2 regions of the Streptomyces sp. NPDC001594 genome follow, and region 2 is predicted to be linked to the other one. Evidence: riboswitches for the same ligand, from Rfam matches in the RefSeq annotation. Region 2 holds a riboswitch; the other holds the start of a gene.

Region 1 (4,145 bases), on a different contig from region 2:
CGGCAGGGCGGCGCAGCGTGCGCTCACCCCGCAGGTGGCCGCCGCCTGGAGCCTGGCCACCTCGCAGGACGTCCTCTACCCGGGAGCCACCGGTGTGCGCCCGAGGCCGGGGCGGGGCCTGCTGGACGCGTACGTGAACCGGCTGATGGCCGGAGCCACCGTCGAGGAGCCGCTCACGGCCGCCTTCTTCGAGGTCATCACGATGTCCAGCGCACCAACCGCCTGGTTCCGCCCGGAGGTGCTCTGGAGGGTGCTGCGGTCCCCCTCCCGGGGGATGCTCCAGGGCCCGCCGCTGACGGCCGCCGAGCGGGCGGTCGCCGGGCTGGACGCGACGGCGGGCGGCGCCGGCCCGGCGGGCGGCCCCGAGGGCCCGGCGGGTCCGCCCCGGGAGGCGGGGCCCGCGGGCCCCGCCTCCCGGTGAGGCGCCGGCAAGGCCTCCGTGCGCTCCGTGCCGGGGAAGAACGGGCGAGCGCCCCGGACCGCCGGGGTCCGGGGCGCTCGGGGAGCGGGGAGCGGGGCTCGGGGCCGGCTCAGAGGTCCGCGAGGTCCAGGCCGGCCTGGGCGGCCGCGGCGTGGACGGTCTGCTCCAGCAGGACCGCGATGGTCATGGGGCCCACACCGCCGGGCACCGGGGTGATCAGGGAGGCGCGGGCGGCGGCGGACTCGAAGTGGACGTCGCCGACGTTGCCCTCGTTGTAGCCCGCGTCCAGGACGACGGCGCCCTCCTTGATGTCCTCGCCCCGGATGAACTCGGCCTTGCCCACGGCGGCGACCAGCACGTCGGCCTGGCGGACGATCGAGGAGAGGTCCTTGGTGCGGGAGTGGCAGTAGGTGACGGTGGCGTTCTGCTCCAGCAGCAGCATCCCGGCGGGCTTGCCCAGGATCGCGCTGCGGCCGACCACGACGGCGTGCTTGCCGGTGAGGTCCACCTCGTACTCGGCGAGCAGGCGCATGATGCCGCCGGGGGTGCAGGAGACGAAGCCGGGCAGGCCGAAGCCCATGGCGGCGAAGGAGTGCATGGTGACCCCGTCGACGTCCTTGCCGGGGGCGATGGCCTCGAAGGCGGCCCGCTCGTCGATGTGGTGCGGGACCGGGTGCTGGAGCAGGATGCCGCTGATCTCGGGGTCCTCCGAGAGGGCCGTGATCGTGGCGACGAGCTCCTCGGTGGTGGTCTCCGCCGGGAGGGCCACGTGGCGGGAGGTGATCCCGGCCTTGGCGCAGCGGTTCTGCTTCATGCGCACGTAGGTGACGGAGGCGGGGTCCTCGCCGACCAGGACGGTGGCCAGGCAGGGGGCGGTGCCGGTGCGCTCGGTGATCTTCGCCGCGAGGGCGGCGGTCTCCTCGGAGATGCGGCGGGCGAGGGCGGTGCCGTCCATGAGCTGGGCGGTGGCCGAGGGGGCAGTCGTCACGGGGTCTCCTGAACGTCGCTGCGGATCGCTGTTCGCGGATCGCGGTCGCCCAGGCGCGCGGCACTCGACGTACGGGGAGGTGCGTACGCCGGGCCGCTCCCCGGTGGTGATCCACCCGAACGCCAGTCACGGCCCTGCTCCCACTGTAATCGAACCGTCCACCGGCTTATCCGGTGGATGACCGGGGCCCGGCCTGGGACGATCGAGACATGACGCGCACTTTCGACCATCTCGTCGCCGAGGCGGAGTCCGTCTCCGTCGACGGCTGGGACTTCTCCTGGCTCGACGGCCGGGCCACCGAGCAGCGGCCGTCCTGGGGCTACCAGCGGATGCTGGGCGAGCGCCTGTCCCGGGTCCGCTCGGTCCTGGACATCCAGACCGGGGGCGGTGAGGTCCTCGCCGGGGCGGGGCCGCTGCCGCCGCTGACGGCGGCCACGGAGTCCTGGCCGCCCAACATCGAGAAGGCCACCCGGCTGCTGCACCCGCTGGGCGCCGTGGTCGTCGCGGACGCGGACGAGCCGCCGCTGCCCTTCGGCGGCGGCGCCTTCGAGCTGGTGGTGAGCCGGCACCCGGTGACCATCTGGTGGGAGGAGATCGCCCGGGTGCTGACCCCGGGCGGCACCTACTTCTCGCAGCAGGTCGGCCCGGCCAGCGTCTTCGAGCTCGTCGAGTACTTCCTCGGCCCCCAGCCGGAGGAGGTCCGGCGCGCCCGCCACCCCGACGACGCGCGGGCCGACGCACGGAAGGCGGGCCTGGAGGTGACCGACCTGCGCTCCGAGCGGCTGCGTACGGAGTTCCACGACATCGGAGCCGTGATCTACTTCTTGAGGAAGGTGATCTGGATGGTTCCCGGCTTCACGGTCGGGCAGTACCGCGACCGGCTGCGCGAGCTCCACGAACGGATCGAACGCGAGGGTCCGTTCGTCGCGCACACCGCCCGGTTCCTCATCGAGGCCCGCAAGCCGGAGTGACCGGATCGAGGGGAGGGTGAGCGCGCCGGATCGGTTGCCCGGCCACAGCGTGGCGCAGGTCACTCAATTCAGCGCGTAACGAATCGACTCGGGCATGCGATGAACCGACAGGTGTCCTCGCGCGGCCCCGGAATACAGCCCCCCATGGGGACTGTTTCCCGAGTCCGCGCGATGATTCCCGCTCACCCCTTAATCTGTTCGCAACGAGAGGCTCCTTGTGTCGCTCAGCCCGTCCCGTACGTTCCCTCCGGAGATCGCCGAATCGGAGGCCCTCGTCGCGCTCGTCGAGCGCGGCCGCGAGCAGGGTCACATCAACGGTGACGACGTGCGCCAGGCCTTCGAGGCCGGTCGCATCCCGGTGGACCAGTGGAAGCGGGTCCTGCGCAGCCTGAACCAGGTCCTGGACGAAGAGGGCGTCGCCCTCCACGTCAGCGCCGCCCCCGCCACGAAGGCTGCTGCCAAGAAGCCCCGCAAGGCAGCCGCCGCCCCGGCCCGCACCGTGACGAAGAAGGCGGCCGCCGCGCCGCGCCCCATCGGCGCGCGCAAGGCCTCGGCCGCCGCCCCGGCCGCCGCCGCGGCGATATCCGCTCCGTCGGCCGCCGCCGCGGAGGAGGTGTCGGCCGAGGCCGCCGCCGAGCCCAAGAAGCGCACGGTCAAGAAGACCGCGGCCAAGAAGGCCACGGCCACCAAGAAGACCGCCGCGAAGAAGACCACCGCCAAGGACGCCGACGACGCCGAGACCCCGGCCGTCGAGGGCGAGGACTGGGCGGTCGAGGACCTCGCCGACGAGCCCGAGGAAGAGGCCCCCAAGGCCGGCGCCCAGGGGTTCGTGCTGTCCGACGAGGACGAGGACGACGCCCCGGCGCAGACCGTCATGGTCGCCGGCGCCACCGCCGACCCGGTCAAGGACTACCTCAAGCTCATCGGCAAGGTGCCGCTGCTCAACGCCGAGCAGGAGGTCGAGCTCGCCAAGCGCATCGAGGCGGGTCTCTTCTCCGAGTACAAGCTCGAAGAGGAGGAGGACCACAAGCCCGCGTTCAAGCGCGAGCTGGAGATCCTCGTCGAGGACGGCCGCCGCGCCAAGAACCACCTGCTGGAGGCCAACCTCCGCCTCGTGGTCTCCCTGGCCAAGCGCTACACGGGCCGCGGCATGCTCTTCCTGGACCTGATCCAGGAGGGCAACGTCGGCCTGATCCGCGCCGTGGAGAAGTTCGACTACACCAAGGGCTTCAAGTTCTCCACGTACGCGACCTGGTGGATCCGGCAGGCGATCACGCGCGCCATGGCCGACCAGTCCCGCACCATCCGCATCCCCGTGCACATGGTCGAGATCATCAACAAGCTCGCCCGCGTGCAGCGCCAGATGCTCCAGGACCTGGGCCGCGAGCCCACCCCGGAGGAGCTGGGCAAGGAGCTCGACATGACCCCGGAGAAGGTCATCGAGGTCCAGAAGTACGGCCGTGAGCCGATCTCCCTGCACACCCCGCTGGGTGAGGAGGGCGACAGCGAGTTCGGTGACCTCATCGAGGACTCCGAGGCGGTCGTGCCCGCGGACGCGGTGTCCTTCACCTTCCTCCAGGAGCAGCTCCAGTCGATCCTGGGCACGCTCTCGGAGCGCGAGGCGGGCGTGGTCTCCATGCGCTACGGCCTCAACGACGGCCAGCCGAAGACGCTGGACGAGATCGGCCGCGTCTACGGGGTGACCCGTGAGCGCATCCGCCAGATCGAGTCCAAGACCATGTCGAAGCTGCGCCACCCGTCGCGT
Region 2 (4,145 bases):
CTGCACTTCGCGCACTCCGAGACCGACGAGCTCGGCGAGGACCTGATGACGGTCGCCTACCTCCAGGAGACCGCCGAGCAGGCCGGGATCGAGACCCACGCCCTGTCCGTGGAGGCCATCGGCTGGGACAGCCTCTCGAACCGGTTCGTGGACGACAAGCTCCGCTTCATCCGCGGCTGCTTCAAGCTCTACCCGTGGGAGTGGCTGGTCGAGGACGAGTTCGGCCCGCACGTCCTCGGCACCTACGACCACGGCGGCGGCACCGGCACCACCGCCTGGATCGAACCCTTGTGGAAGATGCTGCTGGCCAACAAGGCGCTGCTGGCGATCCTCTGGGAGCTCTTCCCCGAGCACCCCAACCTGCTGCCCGCCTACCTCGACGGCCCCCGCGAGCTCGCCGAGACCGTCGGCTACGCCGCCAAGCCGCTGCTGGGCCGCGAAGGCGCCGGGGTCACCCTGCACGAGCCGGACGGCGAGCCGTTCGTCCCGGCCGAGGGGGAGACGTACGTCTTCCAGGCCCTCTCCCCGCTGCCCGACTTCGACGGCAACCGCGTCGTCCTCGGCGCGTGGGTGGTCGAGGAGGAGGCGGCCGGACTCGGCATCCGCGAGTCGGCGGGCCCGGTCACGGACGAGTACGCCCGCTTCCTGCCGCACGTGATCCTGTAGGGGCACCGGACCGGCTGCCCCCACAGGCGGCGCGTCAGCCGGCGGCGAGGACCACGCGCAGCTGCTCCAGACCCCAGTCCAGGTCCTCCTTGGAGATCACCAGCGGCGGAGCGATCCGGATCGTCGACCCGTGGGTGTCCTTCACCAGGACCCCGCGCGCCATCAGCTTCTCGGAGACCTCCCGGCCCGTGCCGCGCGCCGGGTCGATGTCCACGCCCGCCCACAGCCCGCGGCCGCGCACGGCGGTCACGGCGCCGCCGCCGGTCAGCAGGTTCAGCTCCCGGTGCAGGTGGTCGCCGAGTTCGGCGGCGCGCTGCTGGTACTCGCCGGTGCGCAGCATCGCGATCACCTCCAGGGCGACGGCGCATGCAAGGGGGTTCCCGCCGAAGGTGGAGCCGTGCTCCCCGGGCCGGAACACGCCGAGCACGTCGCGGTCGGCGACCACGGCGGACACCGGCACCACGCCGCCGCCGAGCGCCTTGCCCAGCACGTACACGTCCGGGACGACGTCCTCGTGCTCGCAGGCGAAGGTCTTTCCGGTGCGGCCGAGGCCCGACTGGATCTCGTCCGCCATGAACAGCACGTTCCGCTCGCGCGTCAGCTTCCGTACCCCGGCCAGGTAGCCGGGCGGCGGGACGAGGACGCCCGCTTCGCCCTGGATCGGCTCCAGCAGCACGGCGACGGTGTTGGCGGTGACGGCGGCGGCGAGGGCGGTGAGGTCCCCGTACGGGACGATCTCGAAGCCGGGGGTGTAGGGGCCGTAGTGGTCGCGGGCCTCGTGGTCCGTGGAGAAGGACACGATGGTCGTGGTCCGGCCGTGGAAGTTGTTCGCGGCGACCACGATCTTGGCCTGGCCGTCCGGGACGCCCTTGACCTCGTAGCCCCACTTGCGGGCCGTCTTGACCGCCGTCTCCACCGCCTCCGCGCCCGTGTTCATGGGGAGCACCGTCTCCTTGCCGCACAGGGCGGCGAGTTCGGTGCAGAACTCGGCGAAGCGGTCGTGATGGAAGGCGCGCGAGGTGAGGGTGACCCGCTCCAGCTGGGCCTTGGCGGCGTCGATCAGACGCCGGTTGCCGTGGCCGAAGTTGAGCGCCGAGTACCCGGCGAGCATGTCGAGGTAGCGCCGCCCCTCCACGTCGGTCATCCACGCGCCCTCCGCCGAGGCCACGACGACCGGGAGGGGATGGTAGTTGTGCGCGCTGTGCTCGTCGGCGGAGCGGATGGCATCAGCTGTTCTCGACACGGGGTCTCCGATCGTCCGTCTGGCTGGTGACGCGGGTGACATGGGTGGCGTCCTTTGTATCGTCGCTCGGATCGTGGACGCGGAAACCTCCGGGGCGCGGCGCCCGCTAAGGTGTTCGGTACGCACGGCGACTGGCGTACGGAGAACCAACTCCGGGGGAGTCGTGCGCGCACGACCGCACACAGGGCCGCTCGCCTGGGCCTCGCGGGGACGAGAGACGACATCGACCCCGGAGGAGCCGCGATGACCGCGCACCGCCAGCCCGCCCTGCTCGCCACCGACCCCGACCTCGCCGCGCTCGTCACCGCCGAGGAGACCCTCCAGGCGCAGACGCTGCGGCTGATCCCCAGCGAGAACTACGTCTCCGCGGCCGTGCTCGAAGCATCCGGGACGGTCCTGCAGAACAAGTACAGCGAGGGCTACCCGGGCCGCCGCTACTACGAGGGCCAGCAGAACATCGACCGCGTCGAGGCCCTCGCGGTCGAGCGGGCCAAGGGCCTGTTCGGGGTGGACCACGCCAACGTCCAGCCGTACTCCGGGTCCCCGGCCAACCTGGCCGTCTACCTGGCCTTCGCCGAGCCCGGCGACACGGTGATGGGCATGGCCCTGCCGATGGGCGGGCACCTGACGCACGGCTGGGGCGTCTCGGCGACGGGCTCCTGGTTCCGCGGGGTCCAGTACGGCGTGCGGGCCGAGGACGGCCTGATCGACTACGACGCGGTGCGCGAGCTGGCCCTCGCCGAGCGGCCGAAGATCCTGTTCTGCGGCGGCACCGCCCTGCCCCGCACGATCGACTTCGAGGCGTTCGCGTCGATCGCGGCGGAGGCGGGCTCGGTCCTGGTCGCGGACGTGGCGCACATCGCCGGCCTGATCGCGGGCGGGGCCCACCCGTCGCCGGTGCCGTACGCGGACGTGGTCTCCACGACCACTCACAAGACCCTGCGCGGGCCGCGCGGGGCGATGCTGATGTGCAAGGAGGAGCACGCGAAGGCCATCGACAAGGCGGTCTTCCCGGGCCTCCAGGGCGGCCCGCACAACCAGACGACGGCGGGCATTGCGGTGGCCCTGCACGAGGCGGCCCAGCCGTCCTTCACGGCGTACGCGCACGCGGTCGTGGCCAACGCGAAGGCGCTGGCGGCGGCGCTGCTGGAGCGGGGCTTCGACCTGGTGTCGGGCGGCACGGACAACCACCTGATCCTGATGGACCTGACCTCGCGGGGCGTGCCGGGGAAGGTGGCGGCCAAGGCCCTCGACCGGGCGGGCATCGTGGTCAACTACAACACCGTCCCGTTCGACCCCCGCAAGCCGTTCGACCCCTCGGGGATCCGGATCGGTACGCCGTCGCTGACGTCCCGGGGCCTGTCGGTCGACCACATGCCGGCGGTCGCCGACTGGATCTCCCGCGCGGTCGACGCCGCCGCGAAGGGTGACGAGCCGACCCTGGCCGCGATCCGGTCCGAGGTGGCCGACCTCCTGGCCGCGTACCCGGCCCCGGGCCTCCCGGTCGCGTAGTTCTCCCCGCTCAAGACACGGCGCTACCGCGCCCGCGCCTCAATCTCCCCCCAGCTACCGCTGGGAGGTGCCCCCAGCGCGGGCTGGAATTTCGCTCCGCGAAATCCAGCCCCGCGGCTGTTGCCCGCAGGCGACGGACCAGGCGCGCCAAAATCCAGCCTCGCCGGCGATTGAGGCGCGGGGGTCTGGGGGCGGAGCCCCCAGGGGCGCCCCGCGCAGCGGAGCCTCAAGGGCGGGGCCGGAGGCGGGTCGGTACCTGAGAGAATGGCGGCATGGCTTCTGACCGTCCCCGCGCGCTCTCCGGCATCCAGCCCACCTCCGGCTCGTTCCACCTCGGGAACTACCTCGGAGCGATCCGCCAGTACGTCGCCCTGCAGGAGTCGCACGACGCCTTCTACATGGTCGTCGACCTGCACGCGATCACCATGCCGCAGGATCCCAAGGACCTCCGCGCGAACACCCGCCTCTCCGCCGCGCAGCTCCTCGCCGCCGGGCTGGACCCCGAGCGCTGCACGCTCTTCATCCAGAGCCACGTCCCCGAGCACGCGCAGCTCGCCTGGGTCATGAACTGCATCACCGGCTTCGGCGAGGCCAGCCGGATGACCCAGTTCAAGGACAAGTCCGCCAAGGGCGGGGTCAACAGCGCCAGCGTCGGCCTGTTCACGTACCCGATCCTCCAGGTCGCCGACATCCTGCTCTACCAGGCGAACGCCGTCCCCGTCGG

Evidence for each region. A riboswitch is a leader RNA that binds a small molecule or an ion and turns the genes downstream of it on or off. The one in region 2 is predicted to bind ZMP and ZTP.
Region 1: linked by a shared signal. The riboswitch ahead of ACFY0O_RS16350 (bifunctional 5,10-methylenetetrahydrofolate dehydrogenase/5,10-methenyltetrahydrofolate cyclohydrolase) and the one ahead of glyA (serine hydroxymethyltransferase) in region 2 are both predicted to bind ZMP and ZTP.

The regions. Positions count from the first base shown of each region.
Region 1 is NZ_JBIAVB010000007.1:116,786-120,930, forward strand. It holds gene ACFY0O_RS16345 (NAD(P)/FAD-dependent oxidoreductase) at 1-421, shown strand, start outside; gene ACFY0O_RS16350 (bifunctional 5,10-methylenetetrahydrofolate dehydrogenase/5,10-methenyltetrahydrofolate cyclohydrolase) at 531-1,376, opposite strand; ZMP/ZTP riboswitch at 1,450-1,549, opposite strand; gene ACFY0O_RS16355 (methyltransferase domain-containing protein) at 1,619-2,380, shown strand; gene ACFY0O_RS16360 (RNA polymerase sigma factor) at 2,598-4,145, shown strand, end outside.
Region 2 is NZ_JBIAVB010000004.1:351,721-355,865, reverse strand. It holds gene ACFY0O_RS10595 (glutathionylspermidine synthase family protein) at 1-666, shown strand, start outside; gene rocD (ornithine--oxo-acid transaminase) at 701-1,909, opposite strand; ZMP/ZTP riboswitch at 2,027-2,117, shown strand; gene glyA (serine hydroxymethyltransferase) at 2,153-3,421, shown strand; gene trpS (tryptophan--tRNA ligase) at 3,694-4,145, shown strand, end outside.